DNA from 3 places in the Litorilituus sediminis genome. Region 2 is predicted to be linked to each of the others. Evidence: predicted binding sites of a transcription regulator. Region 2 holds the regulator's gene; each other region holds the start of a gene.
The links. Region 2 encodes FliA, which starts transcription of late flagellar genes. Its sites were predicted from a motif close to CTAAAGNTNNNNNNNNNNNNGCCGATA; they were not measured.
Positions count from the first base shown of each region.

Region 1 (3,282 bases), 1.9 Mb from region 2:
TATTCAAGTCTAGCTTAGTGGCTACGCTTGACTATAAAAGTAGCAAATTCAGCTAAAGACTGACTATTGTAAGGCAAAGTGCTTAAAGCTTGAAGTGCTTGTTGATATAACTGCTGAGCTTTTTCTTGTGCGCCCTGTAAACCAAGTAATGCAGGGTAAGTGCTTTTATTCGCTTCTAGATCAGAGCCAGCCGGTTTACCAAGCTGTTCTTCGGTTGAAGTGATATCAATAATATCGTCTTGCACTTGATAAGCTAAGCCGACGAGCTGTGCGTACTGACTTAGCGCTGCTTTATCAGACTCGGTTGTTTTGCTAGAGCATTCTGCTGCCATTAGCACAGATGCTTCAAGTAGAGCCCCTGTTTTTAAAGAGTGCAAGTGCTGTAGTTGCGTTACACTGATGGCCTTATCTGTTGCTGCTAAATCTAATGCTTGGCCACCACACATGCCTTGATAACCAGAGGCATTAACGAGTTGTTGAATGAGTTTGATTTGCTTAGGCTTTATTTCAGGCGAAAATTCATGATTTGCTAGAATATCAAAGGCCAAGGTTTGCAGGCTATCGCCAGCTAATATCGCGGTTGCTTCATCAAAGGCTTTATGACAAGTTGGTTGACCTCGACGTAAGTCGTCATCGTCCATTGCGGGTAAATCGTCATGTAGCAATGAGTAGGCGTGTATACATTCTAAAGCCGCTGCTACAGCGTCAATATCTTGCCTATTTGCCGCTAGCATATCGCCAGTGATGTAAGCTAAGTAGGGACGCATGCGCTTACCACCAATAAGTAGTCCATAACGCATTGCCTCAAGTAACTTTTCATCATTCACGGCAAGTTGGTTTAATTTCTCTAGCAGAAAAGCATTAATTCGCTCAGCTATGTTGGCATGGTTGCTCAGCCTGGTCATTACTCACTCTCACTTGTCTTAAAAGTAGACAATTGTGCTTGGCCATTATTATCAAGCAGTATTTGAACTTTTTGTTCTGCGGCTTGAAGCTTTTCTTGGCTGACTTTACTTAACCCTAAACCTCGTTCAAATAACGCCATAGACTCTTCTAAACTGAGCTCGCCTTGTTCTAAGTTTTGTACGATTTGATCAAGTTCTGTTAATGACTCTTCAAATGATAGGTTTTCGAGTTTCTTTTTCGCCATTTTGATGCCGCTTAGTTAGCTTTGCCAATGAATTTAATGTCTGCGCGCAAACTTACCTTAGCTGAGGTCATTGGTCAAATACCAGTGCTATATTTATTGTCCTTGTTTTAACTAAGTGCTTTTTTTATGATTTCAGTTAAGTTATTGAGTATATGGACGATAATATGCTTAGAGTGACAATATAAGTAATAGCGAATAGTTTTAGCATATTGTACTATGCTTTTTATTGGCTGTTAGTATTTCGTGGTTTAGGAGAGTTTTGTGGATTTAGCAACCCTTATAGGTATTCTCGGTGCTATTGGTTTATTAATTATGGCAATGGTGCTATCGGGTGACATTATGATGTTTGCCGATACCCAATCGGTGTTAATTGTATTTTGTGGCTCCATTTTCATTGTTTTATCAAATTATACCTTAGGGCAATTTTTCGGTATTGGTAAAGTGATTGTTAAAGCCTTTATGTTTAAGCTTGAAAAGCCAGAAGAGCTTATTGAAAAAGCGGTTGATATGGCTGATGCGGCAAGAAAAGGGGGCTTTTTAGCCTTAGAGGAAGCAGAAATTACCAACCCTTTTATGCAAAAAGGTGTAGATATGTTGGTGGATGGTCATGATGCTGATGTAGTACGAGCGACTTTACAAAAAGATATCAACTTAACCACAGAGCGTCATGAAAAAGGCGCTGGCATGTTAATGGCGCTAGCTGATGTTGCCCCAGCTATGGGGATGATAGGTACGCTAATTGGTCTGGTTGCCATGTTATCTAATATGGATGATCCAAAATCAATTGGCCCTGCGATGGCGGTTGCCTTATTAACCACGCTATATGGTGCGTTTTTAGCGAATGTTGTTGCCATTCCTTTAGCATCAAAATTAAAGCTGCGTTTAGAAGAAGAAAAGATGAACCAAGAGCTAGTACTTGATGCAGTTCTTGGTATTCAAGATGGTCAAAACCCGCGTGTTATTGAAGGCTTGTTGAAAAACTACTTAGCTGAAGGTAAGAGAAAAATCGATACCACTGAAGAGTAGGAGCGCTAACTATGGCTGAACAACAAAAGTGTAAGTGTCCACCACCTGGGCTTCCCGCATGGATGGGCACCTTTGCTGACTTAATGTCACTGTTAATGTGCTTCTTCGTATTGTTACTATCTTTTTCTGAGATGGATGTACTTAAGTTTAAGCAAATTGCCGGTTCGATGAAATTTGCTTTTGGTGTACAAAATAAAATTGAAGTAAAAGATATCCCTAAAGGCACCAGTATTATTGCGCAAGAGTTTAGGCCGGGCAAACCAGAGCCAACACCAATAGAAGTAATCCAGCAGCAAACCATGGAAATGACGCAGCAAATGTTAGAATTTCAGGCGGGTGATGAAACCTCGGCTGGTGGTAGACAAGAGCAGCGCGGTACCGAGCGTGGTGGTCAATCGCAAAACACTGAAGATGCGCTTTCTGCACAAGCACTAGAGCAAGCAAAAGAGCAAATGGAGAATGCGGCGCAAGAGCAGGTTAACGAGCTGGTGAAGAAGATTGCTGAACAAATGGAGCAGCAAATTCAAGATGGTGCCATTGAGTTGGAGTCTTTGGGACAACAAATTATTATTCGTATACGAGAGAATGGTTCTTTCCCATCAGGATCTGCATTTTTACAGCCTAAGTTTAAGCCAATAATGCGTGAAATTGGAGAGTTACTCAATACCATTCCAGGTGAAATTATGGTGTCGGGTAATACCGATAATCGCGGTGTTGATTCTGAGTTATTTAGTTCAAATTGGGAGCTCTCTAGTAAACGTGCTGTCGCCATTGCCCATGAGCTAATTAAAGTACCTGGATTTGATCCTAGACGTTTAATTGTTGCTGGACACGCTGATACAAGACCATTAGTGCCGAATACTAATGCGTTAAATAGACGTCGTAATCGTCGTGTTGAAATATCAATTAATCAAGGTAAAGCAAAAGAAACTGAGCCGATTGAAGTGATTAACTAATCGTAAATTAATTATTATTAAGTGCCTCATGACTCAGTTATCAGGCGCTTTTTTTATGCCTGCCTTTGATTGTTTAAATTAACTACTAGCCCTTGGCTATTCTCTGCTATAATGCGCGCCATTATTTTTTTGTCATGTTAGGTCAGTCGT
Region 1 covers NZ_CP034759.1:3,554,692-3,557,973, forward strand. Annotated here, with positions in the region: gene ispA ((2E,6E)-farnesyl diphosphate synthase) at 15-905, opposite strand; gene EMK97_RS15770 (exodeoxyribonuclease VII small subunit) at 905-1,150, opposite strand; gene pomA (flagellar motor protein PomA) at 1,412-2,176, shown strand; gene EMK97_RS15780 (flagellar motor protein MotB) at 2,188-3,132, shown strand.
Region 1: the regulator FliA is predicted to act here: its motif matches at 1,286-1,312, upstream of pomA (flagellar motor protein PomA).

Region 2 (3,282 bases):
GAGCCATTAAAACATCTGTCATTAAGGTATGAATATGATCAGTTTCTTTGCGAGTCGTTTTAAGTAAGTTATCTATATCTAAACACAAGGCTTTAAATTCTTTTAAATCAAGTTGATTATTCATTAATCGTGTCCAAGCAGGATCAACTTTTTTAACTTGATGAGAAATTGTGTCTACAACTGGAAATATTGATTCCACCGCATCCATTGTTTTGTTAGCGGCTTCTTCTGTTCTATCAATAACGAAATTCAAGCGCTCTTTCGCATCAGGAATATCTGCCGTCGCGAGATCATTCAATCGAGAATCAATCTGAAAGTTTGTTAAAGAATCGTGAAGTTGGCGGGTTAATTTACCTATTTCTGCAAACAACTCTGAGTTGATTGGGTTTTGAATTTCAGCAATTAGCGCATCCGCCTTATCTTGCTGATCAGTTTCCAAATACTCAACCAATGATTTTGCTTGCTCTAAAGAGATCCGCCCCATCATAGCTATACTCATGCAAAGTCCTTAATACTCATGCAAAACTCAATTTAGCTAGTACATTAGTAACTTTACAACCAAGGCTCAGTTACTAATGACTTGCTAAAATTCAATCAACACTAGCCTAAGCGCTCAAATATTTTATCTAGCTTAGTTTTCAGCGTTGCTGCAGTAAAAGGTTTAACAATATAGCCATTAACACCCGCTTGTGCTGCCATTACAATCTGCTCTTTTTTAGCTTCAGCTGTAATAAGCAATACAGGTATATGAGCCAAACTTGCATCGGCACGAATCGCTTTTAATAGATCAATACCTTGCATGCCCGGCATATTCCAATCGGTTACCACAAAGTCAAAATCTCCACCTTGTAGCATCGGCAACGCGGTACTGCCATCATCTGCTTCTTGAATATTGGTAAAACCTAAATCACGTAACAAATTTTTCACTATACGTCTCATTGTTGAGAAATCATCAACAACAAGTACTTTCATATTTTTATCCAAGGCACCCTCCGGCGAAACAATCAATTTATAATTCTAACTATTATTCTACTTAACTTTGCCAAGATTGCATACGAGCTTTTAACCTATGCATTGCTTGACTATGAATTTGACTAACTCGAGACTCACTGACATCGAGTACTTGGCCAATTTCACGTAAATTTAATTCTTCATCATAATACAGTGACAGTACTAAAGCTTCTCGCTCGGGTAAAGAACTAATGCACTCTGTTAAACCCTTTTTAAAGGCTGTTTGCTCTATATTTTGATATGGATCATCTGCTTGGCTGCCATCTGCATAATTTATTGCATCTTCACTGATACCAAGATCATCTATACCTAGAATTTTTCCTGTACTGACTTCACTTAATATATGATGGTAGTCATTTAATGAAATATCAAGTTTTTCAGCAACTTCTAAATCAGAAACATCACGACCTAATTTCGCTTCTAATTCTTTGATTGCATCACTTATCATTCGACTATTTTTATGAACAGACCGTGGTGTCCAATCACCACGGCGAATCTCATCAAGCATAGCGCCGCGTATTCTTATACCAGCAAAGGTTTCAAAGCTTGCCCCTTTACTATTATCAAAATTATTCGCCGCTTCAAAAAGCCCTATCATTCCAGATTGAATAAGATCATCAACTAGTACACTGGCAGGTAATCTGGCAAGTAAGTGATAGGCTATGCGTTTTACCAAAACCGTATGCTGTTCAAGCAACTGACTTTTATCGACTTGATTATTATAGGTAATAGCTTTTACCACGTGATTCAATTCTCACTATAACAATGGAAGTTAGTGAGCAATTAACTGCTCAATAAAAAACTCTAGGTGGCCTGATGCTTGTTTAGGAATAGGCCAAGATTCTACTTTACTTGCTAAACTCTTAAAGGCTTGTGAAGCTGGTGATTGCGGAAAGGCTTCAACTATAGCTTGCTGCTTCCTCACCGCCTTTCTGATATTTTCATCAAATGGCACCACAGCAACTAACTCTAAGGCAACATCTAAAAATCTATCGGTTACTTTAGTGAGTTTGGCAAAAAGCTGCTGGCCTTCATTCGCAGTTCGTACCATATTGGCGACTACTTTAAACTTAAAAACGCCGTGATCTCGGCTCAATAATTTCATCAGTGCATAACAGTCAGTGATCGATGTTGGCTCATCACATACCACTAACATGACATCTTGTGCGGCTCGAGTAAAACTCAATACCATATCAGAAATACCGGCGGCAGTATCAACAATCAAAACATCAAACTGGGTTTGCATTTCACTGAATGCTCTGATTAAGCCTGCATGCTCTGATGGTGTTAAATCAACCATAGATTGAGAGCCTGAGGTAGCCGGAATAATTTTTATGCCTGCTGGGCCATCAATAATAATATCGTCTAGTTCACATTCACCAGACAAGACATGGGAAAGATTACGCTTTACTCGCAAACCTAACATAACATCAACGTTTGCTAGACCTAAATCAGCATCTAATATAAGCACGCGTTTACCTAGTTGTCCCAATGCAATGGCGGTGTTCAATGAGATATTAGTTTTACCAACACCACCTTTACCTCCAGAAACAGCTATAACTTTAACTTTTTGTGAATCTTGCATTTTTCTTAAGCCGCTCGCTTGATCTATCATTAACTTACTACTTCTTATTTTAGCTTAGCTGAGAATTGATTTTAAAACATGGCTGCTGGCGCCACTGGCTTAGTTCGCGCAGAAGTACTACTAGCAGTTGCTGACTTGCTTGCCATCTTATCTGCAAGATTAACTAATTTCTCAGCATTTGCAACTTTAATATCTTCTGGAACTCTTTGCCCATCAGTAAGATACCCTATTGGCAAACCATTTTGAATAGAGGTTGTAATTATTTCGCCAATACTAACGCTTTCATCAAGTTTAGTATAAATACAACCTGCTAGCGGAACTTTCTTAAAGCGATCAACATTCTCTTGCATTACCTGCAATTGACTATTGGCAGCTAACACTAAGTAATTACGAATTCGAACACGAGCATTAGAAACAAGGTTAGTGAGTTGTTTCGCTAAACGCATGTCACGTTGTCCCATACCTGCGGTGTCAATTAAAATAAGCTTCTTCTTAGCAAATTGTTGTAATAACGCATCAAGCTCTTCACTGTCCTTTGCTAATTTCACCTGACAGCCAATAATTTTTCCATAGGTAGCAAGCTGTTCAAATCCAGCAATTCTGAAAGTGTCAGTAGAAATTAATGCCACTTGTTCACTACCATGCACTTGCGCAAAGCCTGCGGCCAATTTAGCAATGGTCGTTGT
Region 2 covers NZ_CP034759.1:1,193,170-1,196,451, forward strand. Annotated here, with positions in the region: gene EMK97_RS05375 (protein phosphatase CheZ) at 1-499, opposite strand, end outside; gene cheY (chemotaxis response regulator CheY) at 601-984, opposite strand; gene EMK97_RS05385 (RNA polymerase sigma factor FliA) at 1,034-1,753, opposite strand; gene EMK97_RS05390 (MinD/ParA family protein) at 1,784-2,626, opposite strand; gene flhF (flagellar biosynthesis GTPase FlhF) at 2,668-3,282, opposite strand, start outside.

Region 3 (3,282 bases), 2.1 Mb from region 2:
TTTCTGCTTGCTTTTCCTTGCTAGGGTCGACTGTTAGGTGGGTTATTCCGGCTTTTTTGAGTTTATTTATATTCTCTTTTGAGCGTATATAGCCTTCAGTTTTAACTGTGACTGTTTTGTCTTTACTGATCACAGATAACACATACATGCCAGGTTTTAGTTGGCTTAATGGGATTTTTTTTATGGTGGAATCGGCATTAGCTGTCATACGGAATACTCATTTGGAAAGTTAAAAAATCAAATCCCTTGAGTAATATCAAGTAAAGTAATTCCCTTGGCATGATTAACTAGTTAATTCAATTGATATTATCATTTACTAAGCATAGCTTAACTTGCGATAAGTGTTTATGTTTGTTGTGTTAACTACCAACCAATAGCGCGCAGCCAGCTATTTATTTGTCTGATTAACTCTTTTTCAGGGTAATAACCTGTGTTGCTATTATTGAGTTGCCTTTGTCGGTAATAGACTTTCATTTCCTGCTTAGCATACATCAATCGCTCTTTTGCACCTGTTATCGCTAAAGGGTGATCATAGTTTAATAAGACATCAAAAATAGGGTATTCACTTTGAGCCACTTGCTGGGCAAAGGCGTTATTAATAGCAGATTGTTGACTCGGATTAGCATCTAAAAAGCTACTTAGCATGATAAGGGCATTTGCTGCTTCATTTTGCTCATTGTCGATTAAATCCACTAGCATAGCCGCATGGTTTCCTTGAGCAATAACTAGCACAACGCCTGGGTGCTCTTTTGCTTTCGTCATTAATACCTTAAACATAGTGCTTAACTTAGTTTTATAGGCTTGAATTGTTGCTTTATCTGCTTCAATTTGCTCGTTTGAATCAATAGCGCTTGAGGGAAAGTTTGCCGGTTTATTGTCAGGCTGAACCGTAATCGTAGTCCAGCCGTGACTTGGTAAACTTTCTTGTAAAAAGTGTATGGCTTTAGGGTTGGTTGCCCCTTGCTGCCAATCAGGTAATAAAATGGCAACGCCTTTACTGTTTGCGCTTGTGTATCTATTGACTATGGTGAGGTAATCATCAGGGCCGGCTAAAATTGGTGATACTTTTTCTTTCGCCAAATAATGATTTATATCCTGTTTTTGTTGCTTAATGCGTGGGATTGGCATAACAATGCCATCGGTATTTTCAGACTTATTTGTGCTCTCAGGGGCTGCATTACTTGCGGGAGTCGTCTCGGGTGTTTTCTCAGGCTCACTTTGTTGGCCATGCACAGTATTGGCAGCAAAACCTAGCAAGGTAATAATACAAATAATAACAGCCGTTTGAATGCTCACACAGATTCCTATAATTTTTGAACTAAGCTTATTCAGATGTATTAACCTTACTGTTTACTTAGCATATATCAAGGTTTATCAGATACTAATGAATTTATCGACAGCAAATCAGCAAACTTAAATGCCTTGGTAACGCTTTTCTTCATAAACCTGAGCTAGAACTTGAGCATAGGTTTAATACATCTAGTCAAACGGGCAGGGAGCGACAAAGTGCAAAGCAGCATTGCTAACAGGGTGATAAAGGGATAGCTCTTGCGCATGTAGTTGTAGTCTAGGGCTACTATTTAGCGCTTCACCTGTGGCATAAAGTTTATCCCCTTGAATGGGGTGGCCAAGGGAGAGCATGTGCACTCTAAGCTGATGAGAGCGGCCAGTCACAGGGGAAAGCTCAACTAAGCTGCTAGTGTTATTTTGGCTCAGTACTTTGTAGTGAGTTAACGCTTTTTTGCCGTTTTCATGGTCTACTTTTTGTTTTGGCCTATTTGGCCAGTCACAAATAAGCGGCAGGTCAATACTGCCTGCTTGCTGTTGTACCAAGCCAAACACCCGTGCAATGTAACGCTTTTGTGTTTTTCTTTTTTCAAATTGTTGGCTAATGCGCACATGAGCAGCTTTATTTAGTGCCATGATCAAAATGCCCGAGGTGGCCATATCTAATCTGTGCACAATAGTCGCGCTAGGTAAAACTCGTTGCACACGTGTTTCTACACAATCTCTATGCTCAGGTAAGCGCCCTGGCACGGTTAAAATGCCACTGGCTTTATTTATCACGACAATATCATCATCCTGATAGATGATATCAAGATAAGGCGTCATCGGTGGTTGATAAATAAAGTCAGGGTTTGCCGGCACTGGTTAGTTCCTATTAAACCTAGTGAGTAACGACTATCATGCGAATAGCTTCAAAGGTTAGTTGTGCTTTATCAATATAGTGAGTTAACTCTTCTTGCTGATGCAAAATAAAGTCTAATTCTGCTTGACGAACACTTGGGTTAATTGCTTTTAATGCGGTTAACCTTTGGTGCTCTTGCGTTAACTTTTCCTGCATGCTCGCTAGGGCTTTTTCTTGTACTTGGGCAATGTGTTTTTCACCATGCGCTTCTGCCTTGGTCACTAATGGGCCAATTTGGGCTTTCAATGCTTTGGTCAGTTGCAAGGCCATCTGCTTTTTAACTGGCGTAAGCTGTTTATCAAGAGCAGCTTCGCTGACCTTATCAGCAAGGTTATTACCATTTTTATCAACCAAAATACGAATTGGCGTTGTTGGTAGATAACGACCTAACTGTAAGTGCTCTGGCGCTGTTGCTTCAACGGTGAATAGACACTCTAAGAAAAACGTACCTACAGGTAAGGCTTCATTTTTCAATAAGCCGATGCTGGCGTTACCTATGTCATCACTGAGTACTAAATCCATCACGCCGCGAACCATAGGGTGATCCCATGTTAGTAGTTGATAGTTTTCATTGACTAAAGCGGTGTCACGATCAAAGGTAACTGTGGTGCCATCTTCAGGTAAGTAAGGGAAGTTGCTATTTAGCATGTGCTCGCTTTGGTTTAGGGCGATTGCATTATCTGCCTTATCATCTTGTTGCACGCCAAATACATCTAGCGCTTGAAACATAAACTGAGGTAAATCAATTTGTCTATCAACATCAGCAATTTGCTCGACCAATTCATGGGCGCGCCCTTGTCCTGAAGAGTTAAGCTCTAATAACTTATCTCGACCTGATTCAAGCTCTGCTTTGATTGCTAAATGCTTATCAAAACTATCCTGAATAAGCTGCTCTGCCTTGGCTGAGCTTTGCTCGCCACTTAACGCTAATGAGAGTAATTGCTTGCCAAAGGCTTCAAAGACAACACGGCCTGTAATGCAGGTATGTTCAAAAGCTTGCATACCCTGGTGATACCAGTTGAACAGCAGTGATTGTGGTGAATTATCAAAATAAGGTACGTGCAAACGAATAATTTCAGTTTGACCAATACGAT
Region 3 covers NZ_CP034759.1:3,386,907-3,390,188, forward strand. Annotated here, with positions in the region: gene EMK97_RS15055 (cyclic di-GMP phosphodiesterase) at 1-208, opposite strand, end outside; gene EMK97_RS15060 (DUF3530 family protein) at 364-1,296, opposite strand; gene EMK97_RS15065 (RluA family pseudouridine synthase) at 1,480-2,112, opposite strand; gene rapA (RNA polymerase-associated protein RapA) at 2,168-3,282, opposite strand, start outside.
Region 3: the regulator FliA is predicted to act here: its motif matches at 1,392-1,418, upstream of EMK97_RS15060 (DUF3530 family protein).